DNA from 2 places in the Pseudarthrobacter leeuwenhoeki genome. Region 2 is predicted to be linked to the other one. Evidence: riboswitches for the same ligand, from Rfam matches in the RefSeq annotation. Region 2 holds a riboswitch; the other holds the start of a gene.

The links. A riboswitch is a leader RNA that binds a small molecule or an ion and turns the genes downstream of it on or off. The one in region 2 is predicted to bind cyclic di-AMP.
Region 1: another riboswitch for cyclic di-AMP. It lies ahead of ACZYX4_RS10235 (aggregation-promoting factor C-terminal-like domain-containing protein); the one in region 2 lies ahead of ACZYX4_RS05600 (M23 family metallopeptidase).

What each region holds. Positions count from the first base shown of each region.
Region 1 is NZ_JBVAYY010000009.1:166,686-170,181, forward strand. Features, by position in the region: gene ACZYX4_RS10225 (phosphatase PAP2 family protein) at 1-388, shown strand, start outside; gene upp (uracil phosphoribosyltransferase) at 401-1,036, shown strand; gene ACZYX4_RS10235 (aggregation-promoting factor C-terminal-like domain-containing protein) at 1,115-1,885, opposite strand; cyclic di-AMP (ydaO/yuaA leader) riboswitch at 1,887-2,044, opposite strand; gene ACZYX4_RS10240 (sensor histidine kinase) at 2,148-3,496, opposite strand, start outside.
Region 2 is NZ_JBVAYY010000005.1:47,540-51,035, forward strand. Features, by position in the region: gene serC (phosphoserine transaminase) at 1-674, opposite strand, end outside; gene ACZYX4_RS05595 (metal-dependent transcriptional regulator) at 941-1,636, shown strand; cyclic di-AMP (ydaO/yuaA leader) riboswitch at 1,781-1,993, shown strand; gene ACZYX4_RS05600 (M23 family metallopeptidase) at 1,998-2,819, shown strand; cyclic di-AMP (ydaO/yuaA leader) riboswitch at 2,957-3,126, shown strand; gene ACZYX4_RS05605 (NlpC/P60 family protein) at 3,436-3,496, shown strand, end outside.

The DNA.
Region 1 (3,496 bases), on a different contig from region 2:
GAGCGGCCACACGCTCAACACCACGGTAGTGATCGGGCTCGTGGTCTACCTGGCTTGTCTGCAGATCCAGGGCAGCGTAGCGCGGGTAAGCCTGATAGTGGCGGGTGCGTCCTTCATCTTCGCGATGGGCATGAGCAGGGTCTATCTGGGCCACCACTGGATGACCGATGTGATCATCGGATGGGTGCTGGGGCTGGCCTGGGTCGGCATCGTGATTCTGGCACACCGGCTCTTCCACGTGATCCGGCACCGGGAACACGCCGGCCCCGCACCCACCTTCGACAACCCCGCGCACCTGCACGACGGCGCCGCCCCCGGCAGTGCTCCAGGGGACAAGGGCGACGTCGGCGCCCGTGGCCCCACGGGCGGCCCCCCAGCCGCCGGGTGATAGTTTTGACCCATGCGCACTTTCGTTGTGGACCACCCGCTGGTCGCCCATAAGCTCACCGTTCTGCGGGACAAGAACACCCCGTCCCCGGTCTTCCGCCAGCTCACCGAGGAACTCGTCACGCTCCTGGCGTACGAGGCCACCCGCGACGTCCGCACCGAACCGGTGACCATCGAGACGCCGGTCAGCACCACCATTGGCACCGCATTTACCAAGCCCACCCCGCTGGTGGTTCCCATCCTCCGGGCCGGACTCGGCATGCTCGAGGGCATGACCAAGCTGGTCCCCACGGCCGAGGTCGGGTTCCTGGGCATGGCCCGCGATGAAGAGACCCTGGACATCATCACCTACGCGGAGCGTCTCCCCGAGGACCTTACCGACCGTCAGATCTTCGTCCTGGACCCCATGCTCGCGACCGGCGGCACGCTGCGCGAGGCCATCAAGTTCCTCTTTAAGCGCGGCGCTTCCGACGTCACCTGCATCTGCCTGCTGGCCGCCCCGGAAGGCCTGGCGAAGCTGGAGGAGGAGCTTGCCGACGCCAACGTGACGATCGTGCTCGCCTCGATCGACGAGAAGCTCAACGAGAAGTCCTACATCGTGCCGGGCCTGGGCGACGCCGGCGACCGCCTTTACGGCGTGGCCGGTTAAGTCAGCCGAACGGCACCGGACCTGCCCTGGTGGCCGGTTCGCGCGCGGCTCCGGCTGCTCGCTGGCTGTGCCAGGGGTTTAGTACCAGTTGTGGGCGTAGTGGAAGTTCAGGGCCCCACAGGGTGAGCCGTAGCGGTCCTTGACGTACTCCAGACCCCAGTTGATCTGGGTCCGGTAGTTCGTCCGGTAGTCCGCGCCCGCGCTGGCCATCTTCTCGGCCGGCAGCGACTGGACCACACCGTAGGCGCCGCTGCTCGGGTTCGTGGCGGTCGTCTCCCAATCCGATTCCTTGGTCCAGAGCTTCATGAGGCACGGCATCTGGCTCGGGGCCCAGCCATAGGAGCCCAACTGGCTCGCCGCGTACGCCTGGGCGCCGGCAGGGTCATCGATGGCAACGGGGGCCGGTGCAGGTGCCGGCACAGTCGCAGGTGCCGGGGCGGGCTCGGGAGCGGGGGCCGGGACAGCTGCCGGGGCCGGTGCTTCGGCCGGCGCGACCTCGGCCGGCTGGGCCGCGGCGTCGCCGGTGCCGGTGACGGCCTCACTCTCGACCCGGACACGCTCAAAATCAAGGTGCGTCAGCGGATCCGCCGAGGCGGCTGCCTGCGTGGAACTGCCGGCGTCGGCATTGCGCGCGGCCGTCTCGGACGCCTGGCCGGCGGCGCCGGCCCCCACGATCATCGCGCAGGCGGCAACAACAACGGCCGCCCGGCGGCCGGTCGAACCGGCGTGGCGGGCAAACCGGGCCAAGGCTGAAGCGGGCCTGGCCGGCTCGGCGCCGTGGCCCGACAGCTTGGAGCCGGTTGAGTTTGCGGCGTCGTCAGGGCCCGATTGTGCCTTGGAGTTAGTCATGAGTGCCTCTCAACGCCTGCGGAGTTAGCTGTCGGGTTCGGATGAGGTCACCCGGCCGCACGGAATCTCACGTGTCGGCTTCACCCCAAGGGCGCAATGTGCAAAAAATGCCCGGGAACTCTGGGTCCCCCGCCTCTGCCTGTCCAGCGGAATCCGGGAGGCGGCAGAGCGTGGCGTACATCCGGACATGCGGCCCCAGTGATGGCCGCACTTAAAAACCGTACAGGAGTTGAACAGACAAGTTACAGTTTGGTAACAAGCATCACTGCGTCGGCGGGGCGGCTTGCGCCCTGACCAGCGACGGCTTGACTTCGGGCGGCGCCGGAGCCTCCGGCAGCCGAACGGTGAACTCGGTCCGGCCGGGCACCGAGGCCACACTGACAGTCCCGCCATGGGCCTCGACAATCGACTGCACGATCGACAATCCCAGCCCGCTGGTGCCCTCGGTGGAGGCCGTCGTTGCAGGGGGCGTTGTTGTGGCGCCCCCTGAGGATGCCCCGGGCGGCCGCGGCGGGTGCAGCGGACGCCGCGGAAGGGCCCTGCCGGTTGCCGGCGTCGTGAGTGCTGCCGGATTCTTGCGGGAAGCGTCCGCGCGCGTGAAGCGGGCAAAGACACGGTCCACGAACCCGGGGGCAATCCCGGGGCCGTTGTCCGTCACGGTCACCTCGGCATGTCCGTCCGGGGATCGCTTCACACCGGTCACCACGGTCGTGCCGGGGCCCGTGTGTTTGCGCGCGTTGGAGAGCAGGTTGACCAGCACCTGATGCAGCTGGCTCGCGTCCCCGCGAACCACCACAGGCTCTTCCGGGAGCTCCAAGTGCCAGACCCGGTCCGGGGCCATGACCTTCTCGTCACTGACCGTCTCGATGGCCAACTGGGTGAGATCCACGTCGCTGAGCTTGAGCGGCTGGCCCTCATCCAGCCGCGCGAGCAGGAGCAGATCCTCCACCAGGGTCGTCATACGTTCGGACTGGCTCTGCACCCGGGCCAGGGACTTCTGGCCGTCGGGGGTGAAATGTTCGGTCATCCGCATCAGCTCGGTATAGCCGCGGATGGCGGTCAGGGGAGTACGCAGTTCGTGCGAGGCATCCGCGACGAACTGGCGGACCTTCATCTCGCTCTTCTGCCGAGCTTCCAGGGCATTGGAGACGTTGTCCAGCATCATGTTCAGGGCATGGCCCACGCTGCCCACCTCGGTTTCCGGATGCGCTGCGGACGCCGGCACCCGCACAGCAAGTCCCACCTCTCCGGCGTCGAGCGGCAGCCGCGCAACCTGCGTTGCCACCTCGGAGAGCTGATCGAGCGGCTTCATGGTCCGGCGGATCAGTGCCGTCCCGGCCAGTCCGATGACCAGGAGCCCGCCGGCGGACACGAGCACCATGGTCCAGACCATGGTGGCAAGCGTGGTCTGCTTCTCCGCGAGCGGCAGGCCGGTGACGATCACGTCGCCGCCCGCCTCGGCGGCAACCAGCCGGTAGGCTCCGGCGGACAGGGTCCGGTCCACCGGCTCGAGCCACGGGGTGAGCTCCAGGAGCACTTCGTCGTCTTCGTCGGTGAGGGATTCCCGGGTGGCGTCCTCGGAGAGGAAGCCGGCGCTGCGGACCGAATCGT
Region 2 (3,496 bases):
CCGCCGGCCTTGATCCGCGCCGCACGTTCCAGCGCCGCCGGGGAGAACAGGCCGAGCCACAGGCCTCCGTCGGAGGCAAAGTTCTTCTGCGGGGCGAAGTAGTAGACGTCCGCTTCCGCGACGTCGACATCCAGCCCGCCGGCAGCCGATGTGGCGTCAACCAGGACGAGGGAGCCTGCATCGGCGCCGGCCACACGCTGGACGGGGGCGGCAACGCCGGTGGACGTCTCGTTCTGCGGCCAGGCGTAAACATCGACGCCGGCCTCGGCTTTGGCCGCCGGGCGGGTGCCCGGTTCGGACTTGATGATTGAGGAGTCCGCAAGGAACGGTGCCTTGTTGGTGGCGGAGGCGAACTTCGAGCCAAACTCGCCAAAGGACAAGTGCTGGGCCTTGTTCTCCACCAGACCGAAGCTGGCGATGTCCCAGAATGCCGTCGATCCGCCGACGCCCAGGATGACTTCGTAGCCCTCGGGGGCGCGGAAGAACTGGCTGAGCCCGTTCCGGACCGATCCCACCAGGTTCTTGACCGGCGCCTGGCGGTGGGAGGTTCCCAGCAGCTGGGACGCGGCGGCGAGGGCCTCCATCTGCTCCGGGCGGACCTTGGACGGTCCGGCACCGAAGCGACCGTCCTTGGGCAGGAGGTTTGCGGGAATCGTGATGCTGGTGTCGCTCACAGTGGCTCCAATTTTCGGCTGGTACAAAAGTGTGGCTCGGTAGGTCGCCCGGCAGCGTGGCTGCAGCGGAGCCTTGCGTTTCATTCTGCCTGACTGCCCCGCGGGGGAGGCAAAAGAGACCGTCACAGTCCGGTCACTGAGATTATCCGGAGTAATTCAAAATAGGCTAAGCTGGCCTGCGAACGTACGGCGGACCGCGCCAGGGCGCCTGCAGCATGCGGTACGGCGGGAAATGCGCAAGGACGGCGCTCGAGGAGCTGAGCTGAATGACGGATCTGATCGATACAACCGAGATGTATCTTCGGACCATTCTGGAACTTGAAGAAGAAAACATCGTCGCACTCCGCGCCCGCATCGCCGAACGGCTGCGCCACTCCGGCCCCACCGTCTCCCAGACTATCGGCCGGATGGAACGCGACGGGCTGGTGGTTGTTTCCGGCGACCGCCACCTGGAACTGACGGAAACCGGCCGGAAGCGTGCCATTGAAGTCATGCGCAAGCACCGCCTTGCCGAGCGGCTGCTGGCTGACGTGATCGGGCTCGACTGGGCCTACGTCCATGAGGAAGCCTGCCGCTGGGAGCACGTCATGAGTGAGCGGGTCGAGCGGCGGATCTTCGAACTGCTGAACCACCCCACTGTCTCTCCCTATGGCAACCCGATTCCGGGCCTCGCGGAGCTAGGCGGACCGCCTTCCCAGCCGTACGCCGATGGCGCTATTAACCTGCTGGAGGCCATGGCCGGCTACGGGCCGGATTCCCGGGTCAGGATCAACCGGCTCGCCGAGCCCATCCAGGTCGAACCGGAACTGCTCGTCCAGCTTGATGAGGGCGGCATCCGCCCCGGCGCACTGGTTTCGCTGGAGCGCGTGGGGGAGTACATCTCGGTGCGAGTGCCCGACATCGAAGGCGCCCTGGAGCTCCCGCCCGAGGTGGCGGGCCACGTTTTTGTGACCGTCGGTTAACGAGCGCTCACCGGGCAGCTCGTGGGACCTCCCATGAGTTGTGCACAGGTAGATAACGGATTTATCACTGGACGGCTTAATCGCCTATAGTTGGACACTAGTACCGATACCAAACCGTTATCTGATCCGAGCCGAGCTCTGCCAGCGGATCAGTTGCAGAATCACCTTCTGGCAGGGGCGGGGGAACCACTTCCGGCTGTTCAGCAGCCTTGGGGTGAAGTCCGTCAGCGGCAAGCAACTCCATCGAGGAACTACTTTGATACCTCTGTGCCTGGATGCTTGTCACGGCGGACCGGGTCTTTGATCTCTCTGACCCGAATCCGACAGCTAACTCCGCAGGCTCTCCAGAGAGGAACCTTTTTTGACCACCCAGATCGACAGGGGCCGCCGCCGTGCGACAGGTCCCGCTCCGGAGCCGCGTCCGGCCGCCGCCACACCCGCGGACCGGCCCCGTGACGCGCTCCGCGATGAACGCAGAGACCGCCGCAGCCCGTTCCGCCAGGTAACGGACTTCGCCGCCGCCAGTGGCGTGGGGCAAAAGGCCGGCATCGCACTGGCTGCCACGGGACTGGTCCTTACCGTCACCGTCCCCGCCACGAGCCCTGTTATGGCCACAGACACCGGGTCAACGGCCGCAGTCATCCCTGCCGCAGTCCAGCCGGATATCACCGCCGCCGACGTCAAAATTGACTTCAACCGCACCGCCGTCACCACCCGGAATGACCCGGACGGCAAGCTTAAGCAGCTGCTGAGCGCCCAGTCGGCCGGCTCCATTGCCCCTGCAGCCTCCTCGGGCAGCCTCGGGGCGCCCTTGGTAGAGCTGAAGAAGTCGTCCCCCTTCGGATACCGCGTCAGCCCCATCACCGGCGGCTCCGGGGAGTTCCACCGCGGCCAGGACTTTTCGGTCCAATGCGGCACCGACGTCATTGCGGCCGCAAGTGGCACCGTGACCTTCACAGGATGGCATCCCTACGGCGGCGGAAACCGTGTGGTGATTGACCACGGCAACGGCTTGGAGACCACCTATAACCACTTGTCCTCCGCCGGCGTCCAGGTGGGCCAGCAGGTCGACCGCGGCTCTGTCGTGGCGATGAGCGGCACCACGGGCGCCTCCACGGGCTGCCACCTTCACTTCGAGGTCATGGTCAACGGCGAAGTCGTCGACCCGACCGGCTGGCTGTAACCGAGCTGATGGGACACTCTCGCATTCTCACGGCACTCCGTGATCTGAATGTGACATAGAGCCCCAACTGCTGTACCGTTTGTCCCACGCCAACTTTTCCGAAGTTGGCGCTCTTGAGTGGATTGCCTAGCTCTGCCACCGCTCAAGGTCCGTTCGCATTACATCGTCTGGCAGGGGCGGGGGAACCAATTTTGGCCTTCGAAAGAAGGCCTTGGGGTTAAGTCGCAAAGCTTCCCAGGAAGCAGCGCGGCCGGGTGACTCCCATCCGAATCCGACAGCTCACCTCGCAGGCATTGGGAGAGGCTACTTTCGTGTCTTCACGCCACAATGCTGCGCGTCACCGCGCTTGCGCGGCTCTTACGAGCCCGCTGAAATCCAACCTCCGTGTTGCCCTTTTTGGTGCCCGGAACGGATCTCACACCGCCGACTCGATCTCTGCTGAGTCCGGCCCGCAGGCCATGCACCTGCAAGCAGTTCCCGCTATTGGCGCGTCTTCGCAGTACACCCTTCGCTAAGTAACCCATTTCGGGGCGATCCGGCGTACCCCCAAGATGCCGGAGCGTCCTCAGCCCGCGCCCTAAAAGCGCGGACCCAGGATCACGAAAGAGAGAACTTAATGACTAGTGCAAACGCACGGCACCGCGCCGAGGTCACCAAGACCAGCTCACTGGCCGCTA